2 linked regions of the Spartinivicinus poritis genome follow. The main gene of each other region encodes a partner of the protein of the gene in region 2 in a complex. Links are inferred from orthologs where the notes say so. Each region holds a gene or a part of one and is shown on either strand. Other genes may lie near its edges.

What was found.
Region 1: the proteins of ORQ98_RS13165 (region 2) and cheY are in contact, whole or in part, in a solved structure (PDB 1A0O), measured with the Escherichia coli proteins. The link is inferred for Spartinivicinus poritis from one-to-one orthologs.

What each region holds. Positions count from the first base shown.
Region 1 is NZ_JAPMOU010000005.1:96,100-105,303, reverse strand. The notes cover bases 2,954-5,799. They hold cheY (chemotaxis response regulator CheY), read right to left. Parts: upstream 4,644-5,799; coding sequence 4,263-4,643; downstream 2,954-4,262. Other genes in these bases: ORQ98_RS06015 (MinD/ParA family protein), read right to left, coding at 5,486-5,799; ORQ98_RS06020 (RNA polymerase sigma factor FliA), read right to left, coding at 4,737-5,474; ORQ98_RS06030 (protein phosphatase CheZ), read right to left, coding at 3,465-4,253; ORQ98_RS06035 (chemotaxis protein CheA), read right to left, coding at 2,954-3,452. In the rest of the region: ORQ98_RS06040 (protein-glutamate methylesterase/protein-glutamine glutaminase), read right to left, coding at 1-1,052; more of ORQ98_RS06035, read right to left, coding at 1,095-2,953; more of ORQ98_RS06015, read right to left, coding at 5,800-6,307; flagellar biosynthesis GTPase FlhF, read right to left, coding at 6,499-7,827; flagellar biosynthesis protein FlhA, read right to left, coding at 7,958-9,204. UniProt on the Escherichia coli protein: Involved in the transmission of sensory signals from the chemoreceptors to the flagellar motors.
Region 2 is NZ_JAPMOU010000015.1:67,855-77,137, forward strand. Bases 2,058-4,982 are described here. They hold ORQ98_RS13165 (chemotaxis protein CheA), read left to right. Parts: upstream 2,058-2,402; coding sequence 2,403-4,562; downstream 4,563-4,982. Other genes in these bases: ORQ98_RS13160 (response regulator), read left to right, coding at 2,058-2,333; ORQ98_RS13170 (chemotaxis protein CheW), read left to right, coding at 4,593-4,982. Also shown: ORQ98_RS13150 (DUF748 domain-containing protein), read left to right, coding at 1-1,281; ORQ98_RS13155 (STAS domain-containing protein), read left to right, coding at 1,561-1,854; more of ORQ98_RS13160, read left to right, coding at 1,971-2,057; more of ORQ98_RS13170, read left to right, coding at 4,983-5,105; ORQ98_RS13175 (chemotaxis protein CheW), read left to right, coding at 5,098-5,613; ORQ98_RS13180 (chemotaxis protein CheD), read left to right, coding at 5,624-6,181; ORQ98_RS13185 (protein-glutamate methylesterase/protein-glutamine glutaminase), read left to right, coding at 6,457-7,530; ORQ98_RS13190 (hypothetical protein), read right to left, coding at 7,625-7,942; thpR (RNA 2',3'-cyclic phosphodiesterase), read left to right, coding at 8,034-8,639; ORQ98_RS13200 (hypothetical protein), read right to left, coding at 8,654-8,962; ORQ98_RS13205 (methyl-accepting chemotaxis protein), read right to left, coding at 9,074-9,283. UniProt on the Escherichia coli protein: Involved in the transmission of sensory signals from the chemoreceptors to the flagellar motors. CheA is autophosphorylated; it can transfer its phosphate group to either CheB or CheY.

The sequences.
Region 1 (9,204 bases), on a different replicon or contig from region 2:
GGCATCCCAAAAATAACACAGCTTTCCCGGTCTTGAGCCCAAACCTTCGAGCCTTTGGCTTTAAGCATTCGGGCCCCTTCTCTACCATCTGCTCCCATCCCAGTTAACACCACAGCTAAGACTTTATCGCCAAATGCTTTCGCAGCAGAGCCAAAGGTCACGTCCACACAAGGCTTATAGTTCAACCGCTCATCACCCGCCAGCACTCGAACGGTTCCTCCGCCTCGGCCATCAACCATTAACTGTTTACCACCAGGCGCTAATAAGGCCACCCCTGGTTTTAATTGATCACCATCTTCCGCCTCTTTTACATTTATTTGACACAACCGATGGAGGCGCTCAGCAAAAGCTTTAGTAAAAGTACCTGGCATATGTTGAATCAGTAAAATAGGGGTAGGAAAATTACCCGGCAAGGCAGTTAACACTTTCTGTAAAGCAACTGGGCCTCCGGTGGAAGTACCAATAGCCACCAGCTTATGGCGCGCACTGCCACGACTATAAGTAACCACCTTACCTGCAACTGCTTCATTAGAAGCCAGGTCATGAATAATTTTTTTGGGTTTTGCCGCTGCTGGTGGTGCTGTGGTTTTGGGTGCAGCAGGAGCCGGAGCGGGCGAAGGTGCGGGTTCAGCAGCTCTGCTTTTACCTGGAATGTGACTGCGCGCTACAGCTTTTACGCGATCACAAAGGGTTTTTCTTAATTCTGCGCTATTTCTCGAAATATCTTCAAAGTTTTTCGGTAAATAATCTACAGCACCTGCTTCCAATGCATCTAGTGTCACTCGAGCGCCTTCATGGGTTAACGAAGAAAACATCAATACAGGGGTGGGATGAGTTTCCATGATTTTTACAAGCGCAGTAATACCATCCATGACCGGCATTTCGTAATCCATCGTAATGACATCAGGTTTTAGCTCCAGGTTTTTATCAACCGCTTCTCTGCCATTATCTGCAGTACCCACTACCTCGATTTGTGGGTCTGTTTTTAAAATTTCACTGACCCGGCGACGAAAAAAGCCTGAGTCATCAACAATTAGCACTCTAATGGCCACCCAGTCGCTCCTGTTTGTTAGCTAACAAAGTTAATACCATGTTTATGCATACTCTTTCAGTAAACTAGGAACATCCAAGATTAATGCAATTCGCCCATCGCCTGTAATGGTGGCACCGGCCATCCCAGGTGTGCCTTGCAAAGTCTGCCCCAAGGGTTTAATGACCACTTCTTCCTGTCCAATTAGTTGATCAACAACAAACCCCACTCGTTGAGTACCTACCGATACTACGACTACATGAGCTTCTGTCTTCGTTACATCACTGTCATCAAATCGTCTGCCATTAATTAGCCAACGTTTTAAGTGGAATAATGGCAATGCTTTTTCTCTAACAATGACCACTTCCTGTCCATCCACTACATTAGTTTTCGATAAATCCAGATGAAAAATTTCATTCACACTGACTAGAGGTAAAGCAAATGCTTGGTTTTCCAGCATTACCATTAAGGTTGGCATAATTGCCAATGTTAATGGCACTTTAATAATAAGCTTAGAGCCTTCTCCTTTTACTGAGTCAATATTAATGGTGCCATTTAATTGAGAGATTTTATTTTTTACGACATCCATGCCCACTCCACGGCCAGAAATATCCGTAATTTCAGTTTTAGTTGAAAAACCGGGGGCAAAAATTAAGTTATAACACTCATTATCCGATAGCCGATCAGCCGCATCCTGTTCATAAAGCCCACGAGAAACAGCTATTCCTCTTAATTTATCAGGATCCATCCCTGCACCGTCATCCGCAATGGATAGTAAAATATGATCACCTTCTTGCTGGGCAGACAATACCACGGTGCCTTTGCGTGATTTACCTGCTTTTTCTCGATCCTCTGGAGACTCAATACCATGATCAACTGCGTTTCTGACCAAGTGCACTAGAGGGTCTGCTAACGCTTCAACCAGGTTTTTGTCTAGGTCTGTTTCCTCACCTTCAAGCTCTAAATTAATTTCTTTTTTCAGACTTCTGGCCAAATCCCGCACTACCCGAGGAAACCGACCAAATACTTTCTTGATCGGTTGCATCCGGGTTTTCATCACTGACAACTGAAGATCACCCGTGACTACATCCAGGTTGGCAACAGCCTTTGATAACACTTCATCCCCACTTTTGTTACCCAACCTGACTAGTCGGTTCCTGACCAACACCAGCTCACCTACCATGTTCATGATGTCATCAAGTCGCGCAGTATCTACCCGAACGGTGGCTTCAGCAGCAGGCGCTTCTTTGGCTGGCGCTGGCTTACCGCCTCCACCCGCTGGTTGACGCGGTTCAGCTGCCGCTGGTGGTTTAGGTGGGCTGGCTGGAGGCGCTGCCGCAGGTGGTTCTCGTTTTACGGGTGCCGCAGTAGCAGCGGGGTTTGCAGGTGGGGGGGAGGCTGGAGCAGGCTTAGCAGGTGCTGCAGCAGCAGGGGTTTTCCCTTGTAGTTCATCTAGCAGACTTTCAAACTCAGCTTCCGTTATCAAGTCGCTTCCTGTTTTGGCTGCGGCAGCTGCTGGAGCTTCTGGTGGCGCAGGTGTCGTCGCAGCGGGCTGAGCCCCAGCTGGTTCAGCTGGAGTAGTCCCCTGACCACTTGGCGCACTGCCCCCATGCAATTCATCCAACAGCGCCTCAAACTCATCCTCAGTAATTTCATCACCACTGGGGGGGGCTGCAGCTGAAGTAGGCGCAGGTTCAGCAGGTTTTTCTGGCGCAGCCGGTGCTGGCGCTGAGGTGCCAACTGGGCCACTACCATGTAATTGATCCAGCAGTGCTTCAAATTCATCTTCAGTAATGTCATCGCTGCCAGCCGCTGCAGCAGCTGCCGCTTTATCAGGTTCTTTAGCCTCTGACGATTCGTCTGCAACCGCATCTAACAGCTTTTCAAACTCTGCATCAGTGATATCTTCCCCTGCTTCAGCCCCGGCATTAGCAGTAGGTTGCTGGGGAGTGGGGGCTGGCTCAGGTGCAGCAGGAGGTGGTTCCGGTGGCGCCGCTTCTGCGGCAGGTGGTGCTTCAGCAGGTGCTGCGCCTTCTGGTTGGGCAAGTACTGATAGGGCTTTTAATAGCTCAGGGTCAGCAGGTGAAGGCTCAACACGATCCCTAACTTGGCTGAACATTTCATTAATTGAGTCTAATGCTTGTAATACAACATCCATTAGCTCGGTCGTTACTGACCGCTGGCCATTGCGTAAAATATCAAAAACATTTTCAGCCACATGACAGCAATCAACAAGGCTATTTAATTGAAGAAACCCTGCTCCTCCTTTAACGGTGTGGAACCCCCGGAAAATAGCATTTAATAAATCCATATCATCGGGGCTATTTTCCAGATCAACGAGCTGTTCAGAAAGCAGCTCTAAGATTTCTCCGGCTTCGACTAAAAAATCCTGCAGGATGTCTTCATCAGCCTCGAAACTCATGAGACAGCTCCCCTAAAACCCCAAACTAGAAAGCAAATCATCAACATCATCTTGGCCTGACACTACATCGACTCGCTCCTCTGCTTTAATTTGTGGACCTTCAGCAGCAATGGAATCTTCTTCTGTTGCTGTTATTTCATGCTCAATGCCAGTAATTTTATCTACCTGACCCGCCATTCTGACCAGATCAACTAAACTGTCTTCTACCTGCTGAACAAGTTCAACAACTCTTTTAATAACCTGACCAGTTAAATCCTGATAATTTTGTGCAACTAAAATTTCAGTTAAATTGCTATGGACTTGATTAACTTGTTTTTCACTACGATCTAAAAACTCATCCATCTGTTTATAGAGTTTTCTAAATTCATCCGGATTCATTTGCCGCTTGCGAATCTTAGTCCATTCATCCCTTAAGCTATGGGCATCTGACTTGAGCTCATCAATAATGGGCATGCTGTTATCAACCAAGTCCATGGTTGTATTCGCTGCACTTTCTGTCATTTTTGTTACGTATTCTAAACGATCAGATGCATCCACCATGTCAGACATGGCTTCTTTATCATCACTCGCCAGCCCAGCCTCTACATGAAAATTTCGAATCGATTCATGTAGTGCCCGGGTAAGTCTGCCCACCTCTTTGTATAAGCTTTTATCCCTGACTTCGTTAATTTCCTGAATAACTTCTATGGCATCTTTTAAATTGCCTTTTTCCAGATGCTCCACCATTTTTTGAGCCTGTTCTTTCAGGCTCGTTTCAAATTCAGTGGGCGCATGGTCTTTTAATTTATCAAGCAGCGACATATATACCTCTTAACCACCTGCTTCAACACGCTCAAAAATCTTTTCGATTTTCTCCTTCAACACCGCAGCAGTAAAAGGTTTTACTACATAGCCATTCACACCTGCCTGAGCAGCTTCAATAATTTGATCGCGCTTGGCTTCAGCAGTTACCATTAAAACAGGAAGTGTATTTAGTTTTGGGTCCGCCCTTACAGCTTTGAGTAAGTCAATGCCTGTCATACCCGGCATATTCCAGTCGGTCACCAGAAAATCAAAGCCACCACTTTGCAACATAGGTAGTGCAGTTTGCCCGTCATCTGCTTCTGACGTATTCGTGAAACCTAAGTCACGTAACAAATTTTTTATAATCCGTCTCATCGTAGAGAAATCATCTACGATCAGAATTTTCATATTTTTGTCCAAAGCGACCTCCATCAAGCCACATTGATGTTTGTGCTGAACATCTAACTTACTAGTCTAGTAGGTCATTAAGAGGGTGCCAGTCTATTCAACTGCCCAGTCTTGCAGACGCGCTCGAAGCCGAGCAGCCGCTTGACTGTGAAGCTGACTTACGCGTGACTCACTCACCCCCAATACCATGCCAATTTCCTTGAGGTTAAGCTCTTCGTCATAATAGAGTGAGAGCAATAACTGCTCTCGTTCCGGTAGTGTGGCAATGGCTTTAGCCAGTGCTTTTTTAAATTGCTCAGTTTGGTGTTTGGTTGGCGGTGATGATTGTTGTTGATCCGCTAACCAAGTGTGCCGTCCATCATGGCTACTCAGTAATTCTTCAAAGCTAAATAACCGGCTTGAGGCTGTATCACTTAACAGCTGATGGTATTCAGTTAAGCTCAATCCTAATTCTTCTGCAATTTCTCCATCTTTGGCGTCGCGTCCAAGCCTGGCTTCAAGCCCACTGATTGCTTCGGTAATCCGCCGACTATTGCGATGTACCGAGCGCGGTACCCAATCCCCTTTGCGAATTTCATCAAGCATCGCGCCACGAATGCGAATACCTGCATAGGTTTCAAACGTAGCACCTTTACTCCCATCATACTTTTTAGCAGCCTCTAACAGGCCTATCATACCGGCTTGTAATAAATCATCTAATTGCACCTGAGAAGGCAACCGTGCAGCTAAATGATGGGCGATTCGTTTCACCAAACCGGCATATTGCTCAATTAATTGCTGGTTAAATTGCTGTCCCGACTTAGAATACAAACCTGCTTCATTCGACACCATAAAATTGCCTATTATCTTCCTACTTCACCAGCAACCAGGTTTTCAATAAAAAATTCTAAATGACCACGCGGTGATGATGGGAGAGGAAAAGCATCGACTTTTTGTGCCAGCGCTCGAATTGCCACAGCGGCTTTAGAACGGGGGTAAATATCAATAACGGCGCGTTGGCGCAAAACAGCTTTCCGTACAGCCTCATCCAGCGGAATAGCACCCAAATATTGCAGCGCCACTTCTAAAAATCGATCAGTTACATTGACGAGTTTGTTATATATATTATGGCCTTCCTGCTGAGATCTCACCATATTGGCCACAACTCGAAACCGCAATAACCCATAATCACGGTGTAATAATTTAATCAAAGCGTAAGCATCAGTAATTGAGGTAGGCTCATCAGTAACAACAATAATTAATTCTTGTGCAGCTCGAACAAAACTAATGACTGTATCAGAAATACCTGCTGCGGTATCAATGATAAGCATGTCCAGTTGGTTACTGAGTTCGCTGAACGCTGAAATCATTCCAGCATGTTCCTGGGAACTCAGCTCAGTCATTTTTTGGGCACCAGAAGAAGCAGGAATAATTCGAATACCACCAGGGCCTTGTAAAATAATATCTCTTAGATCACAGCGTCCCGCCAGTACATCCGCCATATTCCGAGTTGGAGATAACCCCAATAAAATATCGACATTGGCCAACCCCAAGTCAGCATCTAGCAACATTACCCGACGCCCTAGTTCCGCCAATGCTATGCTCAAATTTACTGCTACATTTGTTTTACCTACGCCCCCTTTTGCTCCGGTTACTGCGACTACTTGTACTGGATGTTTGATCATATGCGGATTAATCCTGGTTATATCCTTTTAATGAATGGCTCATGGCATCAGCCGCCTGAAGCTCATTCATTGTCACGATACTCATCAACTGTCGAGTACAGACAATAAGGAACACGCTGTATAGAGGTAACCGAGACTCCCCTTAGCGCCTTATTTATTATTCTCATCCCCTTTCATTGGGCACAGGGCTATTAACCAACATTGGCTTGCATAGGAGGTGTTACAGCTACAGGATTAGCCTGCATATAAGCTGACATTAGCTCACTTTCTGCTAACTCAGCATGTTGACTGAGGGCCACTGCACGACTAATCAATTGATAAGCCCGTGCCTGATGAATATCGTCCGGAATCCGCTGGCCATCAGTGACATAAGACACCGCAAGGTGTTTATCCATGAGCAGCTCAATTGCCTCCCCCAGCCTGGAAGCCTCATCCAGTTTAGTTAACACCCCCCCTACTAACCGAGTTTGACTATATGTGTTATAAGCCACTTGCAGCACTTGTTGCTGGCTGGTTGTTGATAAAACCAGCAAGCCTCGCACCATTGGCCGCACCTGATTTAATATAGATAATTGTAGCTGCAATTTGGGATCTTGGTGATTAAGCCCAGCTGTATCAATTAAGACCAACGACTTTTTCTGAAAGCTATCTAATACTGTTTGTAATTGCTGGCCGTCCTCCACCACTTTAACCGGCACATTTAATATTTTACCTAAAGTTTTAATTTGGTCAGTGGCACCAATTCGAAAGGTATCCATGGTGACTAATGCCAGCTTATCCGTACCATGCTTTAATGCATAACGGGTAGCGAGTTTACCTATCGTCGTGGTTTTTCCTGCGCCAGTAGGCCCGACACAAGCAAAAATCCCCCCTTGATCGGTAATATCTTTAGAGGTGACAGGTAGTTTTTTCACAATATTGGCTAATAAATTTCGCCAGGCATCAAGCCCCTGTTGCTGTAGAGGTAAATTCGCCAGTAATTGTTGACAATAGTGACCACTAAAACCTATCGCCTGCAATTTTTTCCAAAGCTGCGCCTTAGCCGGATTTTGCTTACAGTATTTTAACCAGCCTAACTGCCCTAATTGTTGTTCCAGTAATGCCCTCATGCCGCTGACTTCATTTTGCAGCGCACTAAATTGATGATCAGTGACATTCGGGTGTACAACAGATGTTGCTGTCATTGTAGAGTCAGTTTTACTCACTGACTTTAAACCAGGTGTTGACCTCAACTGTAAATTAACATCAGTGGTTGTAGCACTACCCTGCTGGGCACGATTAATCACTTGCTTCGCCTGGTTAATTGCTACCCGCAGCTGCTGTTTTTCCTCATTTAATAAAGGCTCTGGTGTCACAGGACCAGGGGGTCTGGTCGGCTGGGACAATTCTAAAGTTGCTAATACCTCAACCCCGCCAGCCACTTTTTGTTGGTTTAAAATCGTCGCATCAAGCCCTAGATCATTTTTCACCAGCCGCATGGCTTGTCGCATATCCGCTGCAAAATAACGTTTTATTGTCATGCCACTTAACCCCTGCGCACTCAATGGCCAAAACAATACAAGTGAAGTGTTTTGGCACAACGTCCCACGTAGTTGTTTAAACTCACCATGTAGCCTTACCTTTAACCAGCTTTATTGCTGGCTAAGCATGTTACTGGCCTACAGTTGCTTCAATGGTTACCTGTTTGTTATCAGGCACTTCCTGGTAAGAAAGCACATGTAAATTCGGTACCCCAAACCGGGCAAATCGAGCTAAAAACGGCCTGATCGGTGCTGCCACCAATAATATGGCAGGTTTTCCGGCTAGCTCTTGCCGTTGACAAGCATCAGCTAAAGACTGCTGTAATTGCTCTGCCATACCTGGTTCTAACACCACCGAGTCAACCGTTGCAGCACCTGACTGTTTAGCTTGTTGAACAGACTGCAGCAACATCTGTTCCAACTGAGGTGCTAAAGTAACCACTGGAATTTGCAGGTCAGTACCTACCAACCCTTGCACGATAGATCGAGACAATGCCTCTCTAGCTGCGGCAGTGAGCGTGGCAGGATCTTGACTTATCATCGCTGCTTCCGCCAAAGCTTCGGCAATGGTACGAATATCACGAACAGGGACTTTTTCCAGTAATAAATTCTGCAATACTTTTAGTAATAAACTGATGGATAACTTGTTTGGTACTAAATCTTCAGCCAATTTCGGCGACTGCTTAGCTAATAAGTCCAACATTTGTTGTACTTCTTCGTGGCCAATCAACTCATGGGCATGTTTATGGATAATCTGATTCAAGTGCGTGGCAACCACAGTAGATGCATCCACAACGGTATAGCCTAAGGTTTGGGCTTGCTCTTTTAAGTTTGACTCAATCCAAATCGCATCTAACCCAAACGCAGGGTCCTTGGCTTCAATCCCTTGCAATGAGCCAAAAACTTGACCAGGGTTAATCGCCAAGTCACGATCAGGGTGGACTTCTGCCTCGCTGATTGTCACACCCATTAGCGTTATACGATAAGCGTTGGGTAATAAATCCAGGTTGTCACGAATGTGCACTGAAGGCATTAAAAAACCCAGTTCTTGAGACAGTTTTTTCCGGACACCTTTAATTCGACTCAGCAACTCTCCCCCTTGGGTTTTATCTACCAAGGGAATTAATCGATAGCCGACTTCTAAACCAATCATATCGACTGGAGTAACATCATCCCAACCTAACTCTTTTATTTCAGGCGCTGCTGCAGGCACCTCTGCGGACTCTGCTGTTTTCTGCCCTGGTGCCGCAGGCAACTGCCCTTCTCCTGCTGTTTTCACTTTTGGCTGAGTTCGACGATAAATCCAAAAAGCCCCGCCTGCCGCTAATAAACCCAGCCCTAAAAAGGCCAAATGAGGCATTCCTGGGATAGACCCCA
Region 2 (9,283 bases):
CTGCCAAACAAATTTAATGTATCTGCGGTGACGCTGGATACCCCAGATTTGTTCCTACAACGAGAACCAGAACAGCGCTGGAACTTTAGTCCTTTGTTTCCTGCACAGCCAAAAACTACACAGACTGTTAACAAACAGCCGGCTACTAAACCATGGGAATGGTTTATTGGTTTGCTGGAGATTAGATCGGGAGAGTTAGATTTTCGTGATGCAACAGTGTCGCCTGTTGCAGAGTTTAACTTGAACCAGATTTCTGGAAATATAAAACAGTTGTCCAGTGAAGAAAAAAAATCTAATTTGCAATTAAGAGCGTTAATAGCAGATTCGGACTTAACTATAGAAGGTGAATTAATACCACTCAACCCTAGAAAACTTGCTTCGGTAAAGTTTGCTGTAAATAATATGTCTTTACCTATGTTTAGTAGTTATGCTTCGAAATATTTAGGTTATCCAGTAAAACGAGGTAAGCTGGGGGCAACGCTTTATTATAATGTTAAAGACTTCAATTTGCAGTCAGATAATAAAGTTACTTTAAATAAACTTAAATTAGGCAAGAAAACAGCAAGTAAGGATGCTGTAGATGCACCAGTTAAACTAGCGTTAGCACTGTTGGAAGATGGTAAAGGAAAAATAGCATTAGATGTGCCTGTTAAAGGAGACTTTAGTAAGCCTGATGTTAAATATGGGAAGCTGTTGAGAGATGCTGTTTTTAAGCTGTTTAAAAGTATTGCTGCATCGCCATTTAACTTGCTGGGTGGTTTAGTCGACTTTTCTGGAGAAGATGTTAATTTAATTAAGTTTCAGCCTGGTAGCCTGGATTTACCTAAAACAGAGCAGGAAAAGCTTATAGCTATCACTAAGTTATTAGAAAAGCGGCCTAATTTAATTTTGGAAGTAGAAGGTCAGTTTGATGTCGAGCAGGATAAGCCAGCTTTAGTACAAAGTGTTATGTTGGATAAGCTTGAAATAAGCTTGGGTAAACTGGAAAGCGTATCAGCTAAGCAGAAAAAACAATGGTTAAGAACACAATTAGAACAAGCAGGCATTATTACGAATGACTCTATGAGTACTGATTTCTTAACACGTTTATATGCTGGGACGATTCAGGTGTCTGACAGAGATTTAACTAATCTAGCTAAGCAACGGGCTAAAACTATTAGTGCATATATAACTCGGCAAGGGAATATTAAAAAAGATAGAATCTACCGGCTTGAAGTCAAAGAAGTTAACGAAAAAGTCAAAGGTGATATTACTTCTATTCTAACAATTAACGCTCCTTAGTCTCGTGTTATAGCCAGTTCTACTGGCTATAATAGTGTTAATACAACTGAGAACTGGCTGGGTTTGTTCTAACACTTTACTGCCATCTTTATCATTCGACAAGTTAAGAATATAGCTCGCATTGAGTTGTAAAAAATAGTAAGAATAATTATCACAAAGAGTATAAGCCAGATGTGCCGCTCTTAATACATCGTACAAAAAAAGATCTACTGTGCTATAAAGATGTATAATACATAGAGTGTAATATGTTGTATCATTTTATTGATAAAAGAGGGCTGCATGGAGGCAAAAGACGGCACCATCACACTGACTGAGTCTGTTGACATAAGACAAGTAGAGCAACTTTATAACGAGCTAAATGAACATATAGAACAAAATGACTCATTAATAGTTGATTGTAGTCAAGTTCAATCGATAGATACGGCTGGTTTGCAGTTGTTAATTGCCTGTCAACAGAAATATGTTAAGCAAAGTAAAACTTTCCAAATTATTAATGCCTCCCCCGTAGTTATTCGTACTATTGAGTCGTTAGGAATTAATTTAAATTTTAAAAAGGAATATATAGCGTCTTGATAAGCCAGCTGATGCTAAATAAGTAATAAGTGCTTTGTTGGCCAATAGCATGTTGGCTTGGATTACTAAATTAGTTTACATAATGACCATTAGGCTTAAGCTACAAAGGCATTACTATGGTAAAAATATTAACCGCAGATGACTCTGTGTCGATGCGACAAATGGTAACACTTACTTTAAAAGAAGCTGGTTATGATGTGAAAGCATGTTGTGATGGACAGGAAGCTTTGATTGCAGCGAAACTAAAAGCTTATGATGTTGTGTTATCAGATGTTAATATGCCTGAAATGAATGGTATACAACTAGTGATGGAGTTGCGTAAATTACCTAACTATAAGTTTACCCCTATTTTAATGTTAACCACAGAGTCGGGGGCAGCTAAGAAAAATGAAGGTAAAAAAGCGGGTGCCACTGGGTGGATAGTAAAACCTTTTGAACCGACGACATTAATAAATACCATCAAGAAAGTATTAAACTAATGCTATGAAACAGTAAAAACTAGATTGTCAATAACTTTAAATATAAATTAAGTGTAAAGTGGGTGATTCATGACAATCGATGTTGAACAATTTCACCAGGTTTTTTTTGAAGAATGTATTGAAAATCTGGATATCCTTGAGCAAGGCTTATTGACATTTGGTAATGCCGCTGTAGATGACGAAATTGTTAATCACATTTTTAGAGCTGCTCATTCAATCAAAGGTGGTGCTGCAACGTTTAATTTTATTGATATTGCTGAAATAACCCATGAGCTGGAGTTTATACTTGATCAGGTTAGGGAGGGAAGTAGGAGGCTTTTATCGAAAGATCTTACACATATGTTAACGGCAGTTGATGCTGTGCATAAAATAGTTGAAATGAGAAAAGGAGGTAATAAAACTCCTTTAGCAAATCAACAGGTTGTTATTACACTCTTGAGATGTATTGCTAACAGTGAAAGTCAAGATATAACTGAAAAGCAAACTGATATCCAGAAAATAAATAATCCAAGCGAGCTACTTGATCCTACTTCTCACCATGATGAAGTGAAACAAACACTTCAAATAAACCGTAATAATGCAGAGCAACCAGTGGTTAACGAATGGGAAGTTATTTTTATTCCCAGTCGACATATATTTTTAACAGGCAATGATCCTATTCGTTTTATTAGAGAGTTAACTGAACTGGCTGAGCTAACAGTACAAACTAACATTAAACAGTTACCTGATTGGGAATTTATTGAGCCAGAAGACTGTTTTTTATCATGGTATATTAAATTAACGGGAGCCATAACAAAGTCAACTATTCTTGAAGTATTTGAGTGGATAGCCGATGAATGTCAATTAACCATTACCCCATTGAAAAAAGAAGAGGCCATTCAACAAGAGGAAGTGATTCAGCAAGAAGAGCCAGACACATCGTCCCAGTCTTTTGTAGAGATATCCCCAGCAGAGCTAAATAAAAAAAGTAGCCAAACTCAAGAGTTAGCCTCTGTTAAGCAAGAACAGGCCCCTGCGATTAACATAGGTAACCAGTCAATCAGGGTGAATGTAGAGAAAATCGATCATTTATTTGACTTGGTGGGTGAGCTGGTTATTACCCAGTCAATGTTGTCTGACTTGGGTAGTAGGCTTTCTCTAGATAATCTTGATAGTATCGAGCGACTACAGTCTGGGCTTGCCCAATTATTGCAGAATACCAAAGAGCTGCAAGAGAGTGTAATGCAGATAAGAATGGTGCCCATTAGTTTCATTTTTAACCGCTTTCCTAGAATTGTTCATGACTTAGCAAACCAGCTTGGTAAAAAAGTTGACTTAAAAATCGAAGGAGAAGGAACTGAGCTGGATAAAAATGTTATGGAGCAATTGGTAGATCCATTAGTTCACTTGGTTCGAAACGCCTTAGATCATGGTATTGAAGAGACTGAGAGTCGATTACAAGCTAAAAAGCCTGTAACGGGTGTTATTAAGCTATCTGCCTATCATCGTGGTGGAATTATTGTAATAGAAATTTTTGATGATGGGGTAGGCTTAAACCGTCAGGCTATTCTTAGTAAAGCACAAACAAAAGGATTGATTAAATCATCTGAGCACTTATCTGATGCTCAAATTTTCGATTTAGTTTTTGAACCAGGCTTTTCTACAGCAAAGACTGTTACCGGTGTTTCTGGTCGAGGCGTGGGTATGGATGTTGTGAGAAAAAATATCTATAGCCTAGGAGGACATATAACTGTTGAGTCGGAGCAGGGCAATTTCAGTCGATTTCAAATCATTCTACCACTGACTTTGGCTATTTTAGATGGGCAGTTGGTGAAAGTAGGTAGTGAGACTTATGTCATTCCTTTAAATACAATTGTTGAGTCGCTTCAAATGGTACCCGATGCTATTCAACAAATATCTGGTGCGCTTGAGGTATACCGGTTACGTCGAGAAAATATTCCGATCATTCGCTTATATGAACTATTAAATATAACTCCTGTTAATACTAGTTTAACAAGTGCTTTGTTGGTTGTAGTTGAAGCAGATGGAAATAAATTTGGTTTACTTGTAGATGATTTATTAGCTCAGCAACAGGTTGTTATTAAAAGCCTTGAAGCTAACTATGACAAAGTGCCTGGTATTTCTGGCGGTACGATTTTAGGTGATGGCACAGTAGCTTTAATTTTAGATATATCAGGGTTGGTCAGATTAATAACAGATGAACTATTTGTTAAGCCATGTGCAGCTTAAAACTACGAACATTAACTGCAGGTATAATTCATGAATGAAGCTGTAATGGAATATGATGAGCCATTAACAACAGATTATCACACACAATACTTAACTTTTACTTTAGCTAATGAACTTTATGCGGTTGATATATTAAGAGTGAAAGAAATCAGGGGTTGGAAACAGCCAACTTTAATACCAAATGCACCTGACTATATTAAAGGACTAATTAATATAAGAGGAATGATCATTCCAGTGATGGATCTTCGCGTACACTTTAATATAGGGAGTAAAGAATATACTCCTACTACAGTTGTTATCGTACTCAGTGTTAAACAAGGAACAACGAGTCGCACTATGGGCATTGTGGTTGATACAGTCGCTGATGTTGTGAAGGTAGCTGAAAGTGCTTTAGCTAGTGCTTTGCCGGTTAAAGGAACTATATCAGCTGAGACAATCAGTGGGATGATTAATATTAAAAAACAAACGGCAACTGTGCTGGCAGTTGAGAAGCTATTTGAATTAAGAAAATCAAATGACCGGAAACTAAAGAGTAATGAGTGATTCAACTCACTATAATTTACCGGAAGACATTCAAGGCTCATCAGATTCAAATGGCTTTGATGGTGAGCAGTTAGAGCAAGAGTTTTTGTCTTTTATTCTTGATGGAAACGAGTTTGGTATTGATATACTAAAAGTGCAGGAAATTAGGGGATGGTCGCCACTACGAGAGTTACCCAGCTTACCAACTTTTATTCAGGGGGTGATTGATTTAAGGGGAAAAGTGATCCCAGTGATTGATATGAGAGCCCGAATGGGGTTAAAGAAAACTGGCTATAGTAATACAACGGTTGTCATTATTATTAAGCAACAAATGACTGGTTTTACCGGTAGTATTTATAGTGGTCTGATTGTTGATGCAGTAGCAGATGTCCATCGTGTGACAAAGGATAACTATCGCTCTGTAGATAACCTTTCTTGTTATCAGCAAAATGACTTTATTTCAGGAATGGTATCGGTTGACAAGAAAATGATAGCACTAATAGATTTTGCAAAAACTTTATCCAATTAGGTGTAATACTATGGTAGTTGAACGATCAACACCAAACCCATTAAAGAACATGGATTGTCAGGAGGCCTCTGAAGTCAAAATTATTAAGTTATTACCTGGTGAAGTGTATGGCAGTAGTGAGCATGAAGAGATTGTAACAATAATTGGCTCATGTGTTGCCACCTGTTTGTGGGATCCCATTGCTAAGGTGGGTGGCATGAACCACTTCATGTTACCAGAGGCAAAAAAACAAATTAAACTGTCATCGGCTAATGTTAATCAATCTTCTGTGCGAGTGCTAATGGGGCGGTATGGTAATTTTGCCATGTTTTATTTGATTGAAACACTACTGAAAAAGGGAGCACATTTGCATAATTTGCAAGCTAAGCTATTTGGTGGTGCAAAAATGATAGAGCATATGTCAGATATTGGTAAAATTAATGCTGAGTTTGCGATTAGTTATTTGAAGGAAGCTGAAATTCCTATAATTGCTTCTCACTTGTTTGGAAGCAATGCTCGAAAAATTGCTTTTGAGTCAAGAACCGGGGTGGTTAAAGTAAGGGAGTTGTCCTCTGTATATCAAATGTAGGGCATCAACTGAATAGCGTTTAGGCATTGTTACTATGGCGCTTCACCTCCATCATTTAGTTTAAAATAGCTGTAGAACCGTCGCTGTAAAACTTATATAGCTAGTTAAAAGTGCTTCTGAGACTTATCGCTCAATAGCTTCGCCTTTGCACTTCTGGGGTATAAATAATCCTTCATTTTGAGTATATACCGTTTTGTTTTTACATCTAAAAATAGTTTGTGAAGGGTATATCAGGGTAATTTTTTAGAAAAAATAACATCACTTTGGAAAAAGTTATGAGCCCTATAAAGGTAATTTGCGTGGATGACTCAGTATCCATGCGTAACTTCTTAAAGGTCGCGTTGGAGCAAGATAAGAAAATTCAGGTAGTAGACTTAGCTGCAGACCCTTATGAGGCACGAGAGAAAATAAGACGTCATAATCCCGATGTGATTACATTAGATGTAAGAATGCCAAAAATGGATGGCCTTACATTTTTAGAAAAATTAATGCAATTACGGCCTATGCCTGTGGTTATGGTGTCATCTCAAACGGTGAAAGGGGCTGAAGATACGTTTAAAGCATTAGAAAAAGGTGCTTGTGATTATTTAGCAAAACCTTTTGATCCTCAAGTATTTGATGCGTTTGTAGACCAGCTTATTTATAAAGTGAAAGCAGCATCTTTAGTTAATTTAAGTGCTCTCAATAAGAAGCAGGATAATAAGAGTATTATTCAAAAAAGGCATGCAGTGAGTCATCTATCTAAGCTGAAGGTGCAAAAGCAAATAAAGCTAATAGCCATTGGTGCCTCAACAGGGGGAACTGAAGCAACTAAAGAGATTGTTATGTCTTCATCATTGCATGGTCCACCTATTGTTGTTACACAGCACATGCCGCCAGTTTTCAGTAGCTCTTATGCAAAGCGTTTAGATAAGCTGTTGCCAGTGCCTGTCCAAGAAGTGACAGGCACAACTAAACTGGAACCAGGCCATATTTATATTGCTCCTGGTGACAAGCACTTGCTTGTCAAAAGAAATCGCTTGTCGCTTCAGGCAGTGCTGGATGATTCCCTGCCAGTTAATCGTCATAAGCCTTCTGTTGATAGTTTATTTTTTTCTGTTGCTGAGAGTGTGGGGGCAAATGCTTTAGGTATTTTATTGACAGGTATGGGAGGGGATGGAGCAAAAGGGTTACTGGCAATCAGGCAGATGGGTGGAATGACTATTGTGCAAGATAAAGCTACCAGTGTTGTATGGGGAATGCCTGGAGCCGCAGTGAGCATGGATGCTGCCATTATGACATTGGGGCTTGATGATATTGCAAAAGAAGTAGCTTCACTATACCAGCCATCATTGGCTATCAATCAGTAGCGCGCGCTTGGTAATAGCTAAACTGGCCAATAATAAGCAACTTATGTTGCTCATATTATAGTGGCGAATATTGTGAGTAAGGATATTTGATCCATTACTTTTGTTGTTTAAGCAGTTGTTTAAACTGTTGCTGCTTTTCTTCCTGGGTTAACTGTGGAATAGCATCAGCAGATGGGTCACCTAAAGGAGAGGTATCCCAGTTGATAGTTGGCTGAGGCGTAACGGGTAAGCTTGCTAGGTAGTCTTCCACTACTGCTAACGCTTCTATCAAACCTTGCTGTTGAGGGTTTTCATCATCCATTTTAGCGAGCTTGCTAAGCATATTCTGAGCTATTTGCTCAATACGTTCGCGAGGTTCGTTGATACCTTGGGTTTCAAGCCATTGTTTGGCAGATGCTGCGCTGGTTGTCATAGGCTAATAGGGTGCTCTTCGTTACTTTTGTGATATGCCTTTCACTATGTGTATATTCTGTAATTAAGGGTACACCACTGAATGAGGGCATATGAAAACTGCTAACCAGCCGAAGCTTACCACAGATGCGCTTGGCACACAGCCTCTACGTGCCTTTATTGGTATTCCAATTGAACGTAGTTTAGCGGAAGCGATTTACCACTATTATCAAGCGGCTTTACCGTCAACAATCTGCCCTAACAATTTTCGTTGGACGAAGCTGGATCACTTTCACATCACATTAAAATTTATTGCAGCATTAGATTCAGCATTGGTTGAGACGCTAGTTGACCAATTAGGCGAGTTAGTTGCAGAACAAGCCTGCTTTAGTTGCCAGGTAAAAGAGCCTCATTGGTTTCCCAATAAACATAAAATACGCCTGTTGGCTTTATCAGTTAGTTCTGGGGGGGTACTGCCAGCGTTGGCATTAAGAATTAATCAGTTATGCTTACAGTGGCAGATACCAAAAGAAGCTAAACTGTTTCGCCCCCATCTAACCTTGGCTCGATTAAAACAGCCCATACATGGGGATAAATCGTTACCTGCTGCTTGCATTCAATCGTTTGATGTTAATGCAATCAAGCTTTATCAAAGCACCCTGGATAAAACTGGCTCTCATTATAAGGTACTGGCTACCATTCCATTATCACAAGCCTAACTATCAGTCCTAGATTAGTATGCTACGGCACCAGCAGTATACTCATCATCCAAGTCTATACGATAGCGTACTTGGTAATGCTCAAACTCAGGAATTAATTCGTCATAGGAGTATTTTACATATTTAGCAATTAGTATGGCGCGGTAGATCATGGCTAGCTGGTCGTCTGATAGTTGAGCAGCTTGCTCAGTATTGTAAATACAACTTTCAATCAGCTGGTGGCGCCATTGAGCCGGGTTATCTTCAGTAGCAAGAATGTGATCAACTAAGGTATAAACAAGTTTGATATGGTTGGTTTTGCTGTCGGCAAATAGTGACTTCATAATACTCAGCCTTTCCATAGTACAGGCTTTACCTGTATTGGTTATACTTTAAGCATAATGTGAGTCTCACTATCTTGCCACAGCTTGCAACCGAACGATAATAGATAGAGGTTATACCTTAAACTGTTTCATTAGGTCTTCCAGCTCAGAGGTTAGGCTGAACATGGCTTCACAAGCGTGGGTCGATTCTTGTGCCATTTTTGTTGTATCTTCAGCCACATGATTGATAGCGACGACATTGCGATTAATTTCTTCTGAGACGGCGCTTTGTTCTTCAGCTGCACTGGCGATTTGTTCGTTCATTTTGGTCAAGGTCTCAAT